One region of the Pelagibacterium nitratireducens genome, then DNA from elsewhere that is predicted to be linked to it. Evidence: riboswitches for the same ligand, from Rfam matches in the RefSeq annotation. Region 1 holds a riboswitch; the other holds the start of a gene.
The links. A riboswitch is a leader RNA that binds a small molecule or an ion and turns the genes downstream of it on or off. The one in region 1 is predicted to bind thiamine pyrophosphate.
Positions count from the first base shown of each region.

Region 2: linked by a shared signal. The riboswitch ahead of V6617_RS08975 (YkoF family thiamine/hydroxymethylpyrimidine-binding protein) and the one ahead of thiB (thiamine ABC transporter substrate binding subunit) in region 1 are both predicted to bind thiamine pyrophosphate.

Region 1 is NZ_CP146275.1:929,598-936,900, forward strand. Features, by position in the region: gene V6617_RS04740 (hypothetical protein) at 1-1,708, shown strand, start outside; gene V6617_RS04745 (ATP-binding cassette domain-containing protein) at 1,716-2,348, opposite strand; gene V6617_RS04750 (hypothetical protein) at 2,335-3,933, opposite strand; gene thiB (thiamine ABC transporter substrate binding subunit) at 3,938-4,957, opposite strand; TPP riboswitch at 5,054-5,152, opposite strand; gene V6617_RS04760 (thiamine diphosphokinase) at 5,212-5,856, shown strand; gene V6617_RS04765 (hypothetical protein) at 6,341-7,063, opposite strand; gene V6617_RS04770 (hypothetical protein) at 7,041-7,292, shown strand.
Region 2 is NZ_CP146275.1:1,781,072-1,788,374, reverse strand. Features, by position in the region: gene V6617_RS08985 (ABC transporter ATP-binding protein) at 1-838, opposite strand, end outside; gene V6617_RS08980 (ECF transporter S component) at 835-1,449, opposite strand; gene V6617_RS08975 (YkoF family thiamine/hydroxymethylpyrimidine-binding protein) at 1,513-2,130, opposite strand; TPP riboswitch at 2,121-2,232, opposite strand; gene V6617_RS08970 (DUF1176 domain-containing protein) at 2,338-2,943, shown strand; gene V6617_RS08965 (DUF1801 domain-containing protein) at 2,956-3,378, shown strand; gene V6617_RS08960 (AMP nucleosidase) at 3,657-5,135, shown strand; gene V6617_RS08955 (NADP-dependent malic enzyme) at 5,183-7,303, opposite strand, start outside.

The sequences.
Region 1 (7,303 bases):
ACCCGGGGTGGACGAGCCCGAAGTGGCTGCGGCGGAGCCCGAGTGGCGGGAAGGCGATGCGGAGGAGGGGCCTGCGGACGACGATCAGTTTTCGGCCGAGCCTGCTCCGATGTTTTCGCCGGACGAGGACGGTTCTTCAACCGTCGAGAACGAGACCGTCGAAACGGTTGACCAGCCCGAGCCCGAGCCCGAAACTGAATCGTTCCGGCCTGGTTCGATCGAGGACATCATCGCTTCTGCGGAACGGGCCGCGGGTGAACCCGAAGATACCGAGCCGTCGACGACCGAGCCCGAAGGCGATGAGCGGATCGTCCCGTTTGTGCCGGTGGCCGAACCGGAGGACCATGCCGCTTCGGAAGCCGAGGAAAAGCATTTCATAGTTTCGGAGGCTGACGCCCAGCCCCGGAGCGGTGCACCGCTGGTCGATCTGCACGGACGTCCGCTGAGTGGGACGCAGGAGGCGGTCGCTCAGCCGGAGCCGGCGATGTCGAGCGTTCGTGAGGTTGAACTCGAGCCCGGCATTCTGGCACGTCCGGAAGTTTCCGATGCGCAGGTCGCCATCGACCGGGCGATTGCAGCGCTCGACCGCGAAGCGCGTGGCGAAGCAACCGGTGCCGATGAGGCGGAGGGCGGCGCCGCAGCCGAAGCTCACAACGAAACCGGCGACGATGACAATCCCGAGCGGCGGGGCGGCTTTGGCGCCTTTACGATCTTCCTTCTGATTTCCGTCCTGCTTCTTGGTGGTGGCGGCCTGGCGGGGTATTGGGCCTGGCGGGAAGGGTTTGTCGACCTCAATGCCATCTTTGCCCAGAACGATGCGCCCGAGACGACCGAAGTCGCCGATGCGGACGTGCCGCAAGAGCCGGCTCCGGCCGAAACGCCGGCCGCTGTCAACACCACGCCGGATGTGCCGAGCACGGAAGGCGAAGTGGACGGTTCACCCATGCCGGGCGAGGAGCTTCCCTTCACCGAAACCGAAACGCCCTCGACAGCACCGACGGAACCCGAGGTCACTTTCGAGGACCGACTGCCGGCGGAAGCTGAAACGCCCCCGAGTGCGGACGGTGATGGTGAGGACGAGCCCGGTGCCGCAATAGCGGCCACCGAAGGGCCACAGTCATTGCTGCTCGAGGAGCAGGCCGGCGGAGCAGCGGGCGCCGTGCCTTATACGGGCGGCGTTGAATGGTCGCGCGGGACCGACGAGTTGGGACACCCAACCATCGTCGCCGAGGCCTCGATTCCGGCACGTAATCTGGATGTTGAAGTGTTGTTGCGCCGCAATGCGGACGACAACCTGCCGGCCAGCCACCTCATGGAAGTCAATTTCACGGTTTCCGACAGCTTTGTGGGCGGATCGATTGCCAATCTGCCGGGCGTTCTGCTCAAGAACGAGGAATTGGTGCAGGGCCAGCCGCTGACAGGGGCATCGGCGCGCATCGTGGGCAACTCGTTTCTGTTCGCGCTGTCGAGCGCCAGCGACCTCGACGTCGAAAACAACCTCAACCTGCTCGAGAACCGCGAATGGATCGATCTGGCCATGGTCTATGGTACCGGCCGCCGCGCTATTCTGACCCTCGAAAAGGGCGAAGATGGTGATGCGATCTTTGACGATGTTCTAGAGGCGTGGTCCGCGCTCGATGCCGCGTCGGGGACCGACGCCGAACCGGTGGTCGAGGAGGACACTCCAGCCGAGGCGGCGGGCGGGTAGAACCGCTTCAGATCAATTTCGTGCGGCCGTTTTCGATCCGGTATGTGCTGTCGGCCATGGTTTCTATGTCTTGGGACTGATGGGAAACCACGATGGCGTGCCAATTGTTGGCGCGCACCATATGCCGGACAAGATCGCGGATGGGGGCGGCGGTTTGGTTGTCCAGGCCGGTAAAGGGTTCATCGAGCAGCAGGACGGGCCGGTTGCGCAAAAGGGTGCGGGCCAGCGCGACGCGTTGCTTCTGGCCGCCCGAAAGTTGCGCGGCACGACGCCCGATCATGGCCGAAAGGCCCATCTGGGCGAGGGCTTCGGTCACCCTTTCGTCTGTCGCCCTGGCGGCGCTGCCCAGGCCCAGCGCAACGTTGGCGCCGGTGGAGAGGTGGTCGAACAGATTGTCCGATTGAAACAGGATGGAAACAGGCCGGTCTTCGGGCGGCTGGCCCAATATCGAGCGGCCGGAAAGCGCAATATCGCCCGAGATCGGTTCGAGAAAGCCGGCGATCAGGTCGAACAGGGTCGATTTGCCGGCGCCCGAAGGGCCGACCAGACCGGCGATCTCGCCGGGTCCGATACGCATGTCGAAGGCAAAGCCGGTGTCGCCGCCGTCATAGCTGAAGGTCAGCCGGTCAATTTCGAGCATTTGTCAGCTTCTCGAACAGTTTGGGGATGAGGATGAAGGCGGCGACGCTGACAATCAGCAGTACCGCTGCGATGGCCTCGGCGTCATTGGTGCGATAGGCGCCCAGGGCACGATACATCAGCCAGGGAAGGGTGGAAAATTCGGACGTTCCGAACAGCGATATGACGCCCAGATCGCCCAGCGAAAAGACAAACGCGATGGCCAGGGCGTAGCCGACGGGCTGGCCGAGCAGGGGCCATTCGATGCGACTCCATTGCCTGAAAGACGAGATGCCGAGCGCGCGGATGACGCGATGGTGACGCCGGGTGAGCGCTTCGAGCGGCGGGGCGATGGTGGCAAAGACGAAGGGCAGGGCCAAAAGCGCGTTGGCCAGGATCAAAACAATCGGAGCGACGGCGGCGGGGGCAAGGCCGGTGAGCCGGGCGAGCAGGAAAAAGCCCAGCGAGAGCACAACAGCGGGGACGGCGAGGTAGGCAAAGACCGGAAAGCCGAGCACGGCGCGCCAGAGCGAACCTCTGGCCTGCAAGGCGCGGGCCATGCCAAGGGCAAGGCCCAGGGCGATGGCGAGCAGCGCGCTGAGCGTGCCGATCACCAGACTGGTCAGAGCGGCCTGCCAGAAAGTGGCTTGGACCAGAACATTTGCGATGGCTCCGAAGCCTTCGGCGAGAACCGCGATCAGGGGGGCAAGAAAGCCGGCGAGAAGGATGGCGAGCACGACCCGCTGCGCAGCGGCGAGCCAGCGGCGTTCGGGCCAGTGGATATGGCTTTGGGCACCGAACAGGCTGGCGGCAGGCGAGAGGGTCGAGGCGGGGATGATGATGGCCGCGCAGACGACCAGTTGCACGATGGCGAGGCTGACGGCGGCGCCGAGATCGAAATCGAGACGTACGGCCTGATAAATGGCCACTTCGAGGGTCTGGTTGGCCGGCCCGCCCCCCAGGGTGAGGACGATGGGAAAGCTTGTGAAGCACAAAAGAAAGATGGTGGCGGCCACACCGGGGATCGAGGCGGCGAGGGTGGGCAAATCGATTATAGTGAAGCGCTGGAGCGGGCCCAACCCCAGGCTGCGGCCGAGCTTGAGCTTTTCGGAGGGGATGGCGGCCAGCCTGTCGATGAAGATGCGGGCGGAAAAGGCGCCATTGAGAACGACGTGGGCCGCAATGATGCCGCCGAGCCCGAAGATCGAAGAGCCGGTTTCCAGCCCCAGCGGGGCGAGCAGGACATTGACCCAGCCATTGCGGCCCCAGATGGCGAGCAGGCCCGAAACGATGACGAGGGAGGGCATGACCAGCGCCGTCGAAAGCAGGCCGATGACGATGCTCCTGCCGGCAAAGCGCAGTCGGTCGAGTGTCCAGGCCAGCGCCATGCCGGTCAGGATCGACAGAACCGTTGAAAGGGCGGCCTGAGTGGCCGAGGTTGCCAGCAGATAGCCGATGTCGGTGACGCTGGAGCCGGTGGTCGCAAAGCGCTGCCCGGCCACCCAAAGGGCGATCAGCAGGGCAGCGATGAGCAAGGCGACGGTGGCGGCAACCGATGCGCCGACGTAACGACGGCCGGGACGCCAGTTGGAGGGAATCCCGGCCAATTTTTTACCTCAGCGTCGAAAAGGCTTCCTCGATCCACGCCCGGGTGTTGGCGGTGACCTCCTCGGCGTCGAGCAGAAGCGCGGGTTGGGGATCGATCATTTCGGCAAAGCCGGGATTGAGCCCGCCTTGGGGTTCGAGCACTGGATACATCCAGTTGGTTTCGGGCAACGGAGCCTGCCCCTCGGGGGTAACGAGATAGGCGAGGAAGTCGCGGGCCAGCTCCTGATTGGGGCTGGAGGCCAGGATGCCGGCGACTTCGATCTGGGTGTAATGGCCCGCGTCGAACCTGGCGGCGCGATAGCGGTCTTCATCCTCGGCAATGAGGTGATAGGCGGGTGAGGTGGTGTAGGAGAGCACCATATCGGCTTCTCCCGAGAGGAACAGGTCGTAGGATTCCGACCAGCCGCTGGTGACCGTAAGAACGTGCGGCGCGAGGCCCTCCCAGATATCGACGGCCCCCTCGCCATAAAGCGCCTTGATCCAAAGGATCAGGCCAAGCCCGGGGGTGGACGAGCGGGGATCCTGAATGACGATCTTGAAATCGTCGGGCAACGCGATCAGTTCCTCAAAGCTTGTGGGCGGTGTCGAGAGGGACTGGCTGTCGTAGACAAAGGCGAAATAGCCGTAGTCGAAGGGGACAAAGACATCGTCGGTCCATTCGAGCGGGATGTCGAAATCGGGAAGGTCGAGCTGGTGCTCGGTGAACAGGCCGGTCGCCTTGCCTTCTCCGATGGTGGCGGTATCGAGCCCTAAAATGATGTCGGCATCAGTCGCATCGCCCTCAAGCTGGGCGCGGCGCAGGGCCGAGATTGAATCATTGGCCGAAACGAAATCGAGTGTGCACTCACACTGGGCCTCAAAGCCTTGCTTGAGCGCAGGGCCGGGGCCCCAATCGGCGGCAAAGGCGTCGTAGGTGTAAACGGTGAGCGTTGGATTGTCCTGGGCGATGGCCGGGAGCGCGAGCGCTCCGAGCACAACCGCGCACAGGCTCGTCCTTACGGAAGCGATCATGAGTTTCCTCATTGTTGGGGCGTGCAAAACCAATGGTTTTGCTGGCGCCGAGCCAAGTTTGCGGCCATGGATTAGGGGAAAGATTTCAAATGGAAGAGCCATCGGTGGCTCTTGCCATCTCGAACTTCCTCCGCCAGCATGACCTGGTTCAGGTTCTATGGGTTTTTCTCAGCCCATCCTTTCGGACGGACACCCCAGCGAGACGAGGCGACACTATAGGCGTGCAAGGTCCAGTGCAAGACGGCGCGGGGGAAAACGGGACGCCAATGGTGTTCGAAGGTCCTTTGCTGATCGTTGGCGGAGGAGAGGTCGACCCCGGCATGCTGGCCGCGCTGGCCAAACAGGCTGCGGGGCTGGTGGGCGCTGACAGGGGCGGGGACATATTGATGGCGGCGGGGCTGGTGCCCGATGCCGTGATCGGGGACATGGACTCGGTTTCCGACCGGACACGGTTTCCGGCTGAAACCAGGATCCTGGCATTGTCCGAACAGGACACCACCGATTTCGAGAAATGTCTCTATTCGACGCGCGCGCCGGTGACGCTGGCGCTGGGAATGACCGGCGGGCGGTTCGATCACACGCTGGCGGCGCTGCATGCGGTTGCACGTCATGCGGCCGAGCGGCGGATCATCTTGATAGACGGATACGACCTGGCGCTGGGCGTTTCCGGTTCGATCCGGTTTGAGATCGATGTCGGCGCGCGCGTTTCGGTCTATCCGCTCGGACGGACCCGCTTTGCCCGTTCGTTGGGGTTGCGCTATGGGCTCGATGGTCTGGAACTGGTTCAGGGGAAAACGATCGGCACTTCAAACCGTGCGGAGGCGCGGGAGATCTGCATCGAGGTGGACAGCGCCGGGGACGACCCGTGGCTGCTCATATTGGAGCGCGATAATTTAAAGTCGTTTATTTGAGAAAAGTCACGTTGCGCTCAGGTCTCCGCAAGTAGTTTCGCAAGTTAACGTTCAGTTAACCTTGTGGGATCGATCCATCATGACTAAGAAGTTTGCGTATGTCGCCAGCACGGCACTTGCCGCCGGCGCGCTGTTGAGTAGCATTTTTCCGGTTCAGGCGCAGCAGGTTTTGACAGTTGCCGGAGCGGCGAGTCTCTGTCCCGTCTCATTGGAAACCGAGATCGGGCAGTGCGATCTTGTTGTTCAGTCGTTTCTCGATTCACGCGCTCCCGGCGCCGCTCGGGATGCCGACATTGTCCAACTTGCACTTTCGATTGCGCAAGCCGGCAACGGCGCGGTTGTGCCACAGCCGATCTGCATCGAGGCGGCTGATGCGGTCGTAACACTTGCAATTGCGATGGATGTCGATGCTGGAGCTCAACTGCAGCTTCTCGAGATCGCCGCTGCCATGTGTATCGATCAGATCCCTGTTGCAGCGATTGGCTCATCGAACGCCGATGAAGACGATGATGAACGCAATTATGATCGTAACCGCAACCGCGATGACGACAACACGGGCAATGGCGGTGGCGCCGGCAATGGTGGCAGCGGGAATGGTGGTAACGGCGGCACTGGCAACGGCGGTAACGGCGGCACTGGCAACGGTGGTAACGGCGGAACTGGCAACGGTGGTAATGGCGGTACTGGCAACGGTGGCGAGGGCAATGGCGGTAACGGCGGCAACGGCGGCGCTGGCAATGGCGGCGGTAATGGCGGCGGTAATGGCGGCGGCCACCACCACGGCGGGGGCGGCCACCACGGCGGGGGCGGCCACCACGGCGGGGGCGGCCATCACGGCGGTGGCGGTCATCACGGTGGAGGCAATGACCACGGCGGCGGCTGGGGCGGCGGCCGCGATGATGATGACGATGACGACCACGGCGGTGGCTGGGGTGGCGGCCGCGATGATGATGACGATGACGACCACGGCGGCTGGGGTGGCGGCCGCGATGATGATGACGATGACGACCACGGCGGTGGCTGGGGCGGTGGCCGCGATGATGATGATGACGATGACGACCACGGCGGCGGCTGGGGCGGTGGCCGTGATGATGATGACGACGACGACCACGGCGGCGGCTGGGGCGGTGGCCGTGATGATGATGACGACGATGACCACGGCGGCGGCTGGGGCGGTGGCCGTGATGATGACGATGACGACGATCATGGCGGTGGCTGGGGTGGCGGTCGTGATGATGATGACGACGATGACCACGGTGGCGGCTGGGGCGGCGACCGTGATGATGATGATGACGACGACGACGACGACGATAACGATGGCGACGATCGCTAGCCGGCCTCGCCCTTACTGGAAAAATGGCAGCTCGAAGGTCTCGGGCTGCCATTGCCTTGTTCGCTCCTGGCCAGGATCAGAGCCGTCCCGGTTCGTCGCCTGACCCTGTTGAGA
Region 2 (7,303 bases), 850 kb from region 1:
CTGGATCGAATGGTGCCAGCACATCCGCAAAGGACAGCGGGGCCTGCTCGGCGGCAAGCCCGATCGCGCCGAGCATGTCATCGAGCGCCGAAAAGCCGGGCCGCCAGATACCGGCTTGCACAAGGTCCTGCCCGCGCTCCCGAAACAGCGGCCCCGGCGGCATATCCGCCAGCACTGCGCCGTCCTCGCCAAGCACCACAACGCGGTCGATAGCGTCGATCAACCCGTCGAGCCGATGGTCGATGACCACCACAGCGTCAAACGTCTCCCGCTCCGACAGCAGACCATGCACCTTGGCGGTCGCCGCCGGGCTCAGATGCGAGGTTGGCTCGTCGGCGATCAGAACCGGTGTCTCCTGCGCCAGCACCGAAGCCAGTGCGACGAGCTGGCGCTCGCCGCCGGACAGCGTAGAACTGCGCCGGCCCTGCCACGCCTGCGGCAAACCGAGCCGATCGAGAACGTCAGCAGTTCGCGCGGTGATCGTTGCCGGATCCATTCCCTGGTTCTCCAGCGCAAAGGCAATCTCCTCACCCACACGCATGCCGCACAGTGTTTCGTCTGCGTTCTGGAAATATTGCGCCACCGTATCGGCCCATTGGGCCGCACTGCGACTGGCAACGTCGGCGCCATTCAGTTTGATCCACCCCGCAACGATCGCCGGAACGGCATTCGGAATCAGCCCCGTCAGCGCAAGCATGAGCGAAGATTTCCCCGAGCCCGACGGTCCGAGCACAAGAACGCGCTCTCCCTGCTCGACATCGATATCGACCGGCCCCACCGCATCGTCGGTGGCGAAGGGATATCGGATCGATACCCCCTCCCATTGCGCCATGGTCATTGGGCTGCCTGCGCCGCAAATCCAGCGCCGCGACGCTCGATATCGATGCGCAGCCCTCTGAGCACGCCCGTACGATAGAGAGCCTCGACAATCAGGTGACCCACAACCCCAGCCAACACGGCCCCGCTGACAAGCCGGATGACAAACATGGCCCCAACCAGCCAGGGCTCAAGCGCGCCGTAGTCGAACAGGAACCAGTTATAGACAAAGCTCGTCACCGAAGCGCCCATCCCCGCAGCGATCAGCACCGGCAGCCGGTAGTGCTTCCAGCCCAGCGCCGCAAAAACCAGTTCCGCCCCCAGCCCCTGCACAACTGCGGCGATCAGCAGACCGATGCCCGCCGGACTGCCCAGCAGTATCTCGACCCCGGCCGCGAGCACCTCGGCCATCAGCGCCACCCCGGGTTTGCGGACGATGGCGGCGGCAACGATGGAGGCAGAGAACCAGAACCCCATGAAGACATCCATGGTCACCGGCCCGAACGCTGCCTGACTGACCAGCCAGACCTGAACCCAGGCCAGATACAACACGGCGAACGCGGCGCCGAAAACGGCAACGACAAGGGTTTCGCGCAGCGTCCAGCGCCACGAATGCGAAGCGAAATCGGACATTTGCTGTCCTCCTTTGATAACGATGTCGGAAAAAGCGCCGCGGGGCCGCGCCCCACGGACAAGTTACGCAGCGGCGTCCTTGGACGGGCTGTTGGCCGAAGCGGTCAGATCGATCGCGACATGTGCACTCGGGTCGCCGAAACTGAGCCATGCCTGCGAAAGGGCCTCAAAAACGGGCCCGGCGTCGCCGGCCAACCTTGTGCAATAGTTCTTCGCCCTGTCGAACACCGGCGAGGCTTTCAGGAAATCGATGCAGCCGTAGATTTCGTCCATGTAATCGGCCGGGCCCAGTGGATAGAGCGAAAACTGCACGGTAACCCGCTGGCCAGTCGAGGGCGCATCGGTCACGGCCTGCGCCGCGTGCGTCTTGCGCCTTTCAAGGTCTTCATCGAAAGCCGACGGCTGCTCGGGCGAGCAGATGTCCATGTCCGGTTCTCCCGGACACCCGCGCGAGATGGTGGCATGCATCGCCACATGATGCCCGCTCCGCGCTGCCGCAACGAACAATTCGCGCATGGTTGGAAAAATCAACTCTGGCGGACCGACGACAAGCGTCGAGATATCGTCGGTCTCTATGCGCAAGCGGTCCCTATAGGGCGCAATTGCGTCGAGAGAGGACAGAATTACGCGAACGAAATCGTCCGCCATGACATAAAGGGAGAGTTGTGCGCCGCACTTCATCTTCGCCTCGCTCCGCTGGTATTATCCAGATCAGCTTTAGGGTTAGATGGCTTTGCGCCGTCCTCTCAGCCCCGGCCATACGGAGCACCCCTGTCGAACGACTCGATGGGTAGCACAACTTTGGATCGTGTCGCAACGGGAACTTCCCGCTTTGAGAGAACACCGTTTTCCGGCACTCTATGCACCTGTTTCAGGAAAGGCCCAACCGTGCGAAACACCCGATTTGCAATAGCAGCCATCCTTATAAGCGCCTTACCGGCGATCGGCTTCGCGCAGCAGGAAGCCGGAAGCGAAAAAGACGCCTTTGCGCGTTTTTCACAGAGCTTTCCCGAACTGTGCTATGGGCTCGAAGACTCCGCCGCCGCGGAATATTACGCGAACGAGAGTTGGGATCTGAGCTGGGAGCCCGAATATTCGGACACCCCACAGACCGCCACACTCTACAAATTCTTCTGCGGTTCTGGCGCTTACAACGTCAACCACATGTACTATCTCGAAACCGAGTATGAGGGCTTGGTGCCGGTGGCCTTTGCCACGCCCCAGTTCGACGTCGTGTATGAAAATGATGATTTCGAGGGCGCGGTCCTCGATATGCCGATGACAGGCTACGGCACCCAGCTGTTGCTTACCAATTCCGAATTTGACCCCGACAGCATGACCATCACCTCTCACGCCCTTTGGCGCGGCCTTGGCGACGCTTTCTCAGCGGGAACCTGGACCTTCGATGAGGGTCAGTTCGTACTTATCCGCTACGAGGTCGATGCGCAGTATGATGGCGAGGCCAATCCCGAAACCCTCGTGCGTTTCAAATAGGAACCGCGTGCCATGTCAGAACTCAAGACCCGCCCAACCGACCGGAAAGTTTCCCAATTCATCGACGCTGTCGAAACCGATCAGAAGCGGCAGGACTGCTGGACCATCGTCGAAATGATGCGCACGGTAACCGGTGCCGAACCCGTCCTGTGGGGTTCCTCGATCGTTGGCTTCGGCACCTACACCTACGTCAATACGACCAAAAAACCCGCCGATTGGCCCATCACCGGATTTTCGCCCCGCAAGGCAAATCTCACGCTCTACGTGATGCCTGGATTCTCGAACTATGAATCCCTCATGGCCAGGCTGGGCAAGCACTCCATGGGAAAATCCTGTCTCTATATCAAGAAGTTGGCCGATATCGACTTTGATGTTCTCGAAGAGATCATTCGGCGGTCGGTCCACGACATGAAGGCGGCCTACCCCACCAGATAAGAAGAGACCGCAGCGCCGGGCGGACGACTGCGGTCTCCATAAACGCTTCCGCCGCGCTGTTGAGGGCTTGGGGGACTACAGCGGAAGCTTGTGTCCGCTAGTGCATGGGCTCGTTTGCCAGTCCAGCAGACACCTTCAATATCGGGTGCCATTGCGGCGACAAAAGGCCCAATCACCGAACTGTGATAAAATGCTGATTGGATCGCAGAGCATTGCACGGCGAAGCCGAAACTGGCATGCCTTGGGGTTAAAACCAAAAACAAGAACAGGACTAGCGCATGAAACTCATCACTCCGCCCGCCATACCGCTGAAATCCTTCTCCGATCCGGTCAAGGCCTGGGAGTATGTCTGCGAAATCTATGATCGCAACACGGGCTTCATCCGCGACCATCTGCTCAACCTCACCAAGGGCCAGGTGCCACCGGGCAAAATCCGGGCCCACTACCCCAAGGTGCAGGTCCTTTCCACCAGTTTCCAGCAGCAGGCCAGTTCGCGTCTCGCCTATGGTTTCCTGCACAGCCCCGGCCTCTACCAGACGACGCTGACCCAGCCGGCGCTTTTTCACAAATACCTGATCGAGAACTTCTCGCTGATCCTCAAGAACCACGGCGGCAAAATAGAGGTCGGGGAGTCTGAAACCCCCATTCCGCTTCATTTCGCCGTCGATCCCAAGGAACGGGTCGAAGGCGACACGCTCCTCGATATCGGCGTGCCGCTGCGCGATCTGTTTGATGTCCCCGATCTGGCGCATATGGATGACGAGATCGCCAATGGCACCTTCATTCCGCCCTCGGGCGGCCCCTACCCGCTTGCCGCTTTCACCGGACCGCGCGTCGATTATTCGCTGCACCGACTCAACCACTACACCGGCACGGTCCCCGATCACTTCCAGAATTTCGTGATCTTTACCAACTACCAGTTCTATATTGAGGAATTCACCCGCCTCGCCCATCAGTGGATGAGCGAAGGCCACGAATTCTATGAAAGCTTTGTCGAACCGGGCAATGTGATAACCACCAACTCCCGGCTCGGCGGCGGCACTGAAGGCACGCTCCCGGCCCGCCAGCCCCAGATGCCCGCTTATCACCTGACCGCGCCGAACGGACGTGGCATCACGATGATCAATATCGGCGTCGGCCCCTCCAACGCCAAAACGGCGACAGACCACATCGCCGTTCTGCGTCCACATGCCTGGCTGATGCTCGGCCACTGTGCCGGCCTGCGCAACTCTCAGTCCTTGGGCGACTACGTTCTGGCCCACGCTTACGTGCGCGAAGATCACGTTCTCGACGACGATTTGCCTGTGACGGTCCCTATTCCTGCACTGGCCGAAATCCAGCTCGCACTGCAGGAGGCCGTGGCCGAGGTCACCCACCTTGAAGGGCTCGAAACCAAGACCATCATGCGGACGGGAACGGTGTTTACCATCGACAACCGCAACTGGGAGTTGCGCGACCAGAGCGAGATCACTCGCCGTTTGTCACAATCGCGCGCCATCGCGCTGGACATGGAGAGCGCCACTATCGCTGCCAATGGATTTCGCTTTCGCGTTCCCTACGGAACCCTGCTCTGCGTATCCGACAAACCCCTGCATGGCGAACTCAAGCTCCCGGGCATGGCCTCGGACTTCTATCGCACCCAGGTCAACCGGCACCTGCTGATTGGCCTCAAGGCCATGGAGATCCTGCGCAATCAGCCGGTCGAAAGACTGCACTCGCGCAAGCTGCGATCCTTTGCCGAAACGGCATTCCAATAAGAAAGGGCGCCTCTGGCGCCCTCCTCATAAGCCCGGAAAATCCTGCCTCAGCGTTTGAGCGCCAGACTCTCATTGGCAGTGATCGCGGTCATGTTCACGATCCCACGGCTGGTTACCGACGGCGCCAGAATATGCGCCGGGTTCCGCGTGCCCATCAGGATCGGCCCGACCGGAAGTGCGTTGTTGAGTTCTTTCAGCAAGGTCATGGAAAGATTCGCGCTTTCAAGGTTCGGGAACACCAGAAGGTTGGCTTCGCCCTTGAGGACCGAGTCGGGAATGTAGCGTTCACGCAACCCCTGGTTAAGCGCCAAGTCGCCTTGCATTTCGCCCTCAACGATGAGGTCGGGGGCCACGCGTTTGAGCTTGTCGTAGGCCTCTTTCATCTTGTGTGATGTGGTGCCTTCACGCGATCCGAAGTTCGAGTAGCTCAGCAGGGCCGCCCTGGCCTCGATATTGAAGCGCTTGAGATGATCGCGCGCCTGCAAGGTGATCGAAACGATCTCGTCGGCGCTCGGATCCATGTTCACGTAAGTGTCCGCAAGGAAAAATGCCCCGCGCGGCATGATAAGCATCGAGAGAGCCGAGACGTCCGAAACGCCGTCCGAAAGGCCGACGACCGATTTGATATCGCGAACATGCTTGATGTAGCGGCCCTGAAGACCGCAGATAAGACCATCGGCATCGCCGCGCTTGACGGCAAGAGCGCCGATAACCGTGGTGTTGGTGCGCACGATGGTCCGCGCCGTGTCGGGTGTGACGCCCGAACGACCGACGAGCGAATGGAACTCGGAGACATATTCCTTATAGCGCGGATCGTCTTCGGGATTGATGATCTCGAAATCCTTGCCCGGCGTCAGCTGCAGCCCGAAGCGTTCGATACGCTGCTCGATAACGAACGGCCGCCCGATGAGTATGGGCTGCGCGATTCCTTCTTCGAGCACCACTTGCGTGGCCCGCAATACGCGCTCGTCTTCGCCATCGGCAAATGCGACCCGCTGACCGGCGCCCTTGGCGCGTTCGATCATAGGCTTCATCACCATGCCCGAGCGGAAAACGAAGCGGTTGAGACTGTCCTTGTAGGCATCAAAATCGGCGACTGGACGACGCGCAACGCCTGAGTCCATGGCGGCCTTGGCCACAGCGGGCGCGATACGCAAAATGAGGCGCTGATCGAACGGATTGGGAATAAGGTAATCCCGCCCGAAGGTCGACGGGGCGCCCGGCACCGACTCGAGGACAGGCTCATGGGCGAGCTTTGCGATGGCGTGAGCGGCCGCGGCCTTCATCTCCTCGTTGATCGTGGTGGCGCCGACATCGAGCGCGCCGCGAAAGATGAACGGGAAACACAGGACGTTGTTGACCTGGTTGGGATAATCGGACCGCCCGGTGCAGATCATCGCGTCGGGACGCTCTTCCTGAGCGATTTCGGGCATGATTTCCGGAACGGGGTTGGACAGCGCGAGGATCAGCGGGTTTTCCGCCATGTCCTTGAGCATCTCCCGCTTGAGCGCGCCGGCCGCGGAAAGCCCAAGGAAAATGTCAGCGCCCTGCATCACCTCGGCCAGCGCGGTCTTGTCGCTGTCTTGCGCGAAAGCGCCACGCCAGCGGTCGACCGAATTGTCACGCCGCGTCGTCACCAGACCTTCGCGGTCGGCAACCCATATGTTTTCCCGCTTTGCGCCAACTGCAATCAGCATGTTCAGGCAGGCAATCGCCGCCGCACCGGCTCCCGAAGTGCAGATCTTGGCGTCCGAAATGTCCTTACCGGCAATCTTGAGCCCATTAAGGACAGCGGCGGCAACGATGATCGCCGTTCCGTGCTGATCGTCATGAAAGACCGGGATCGACATACGCTCCCGCAAGGCTTCCTCAATTTCGAAACAATCGGGCGCCTTGATGTCTTCAAGATTGATGCCGCCGAACGAGGGCCACATCGGCGCTACGGTTTCAATGAATTTCTTTGGATCCTGCTCGTCAATCTCGATGTCGATGGAATCGATACCGGCAAATTTCTTGAACAGAACCGCCTTGCCTTCCATCACCGGCTTGGATGCCAGTGCTCCGATATTCCCCAGGCCGAGAACTGCGGTACCATTGGAAATGACCGCCACAAGATTGCCAAGCGAAGTGTAGAGCGCCGCCGTTTCCGGATCTGCAGCAATTTCCTC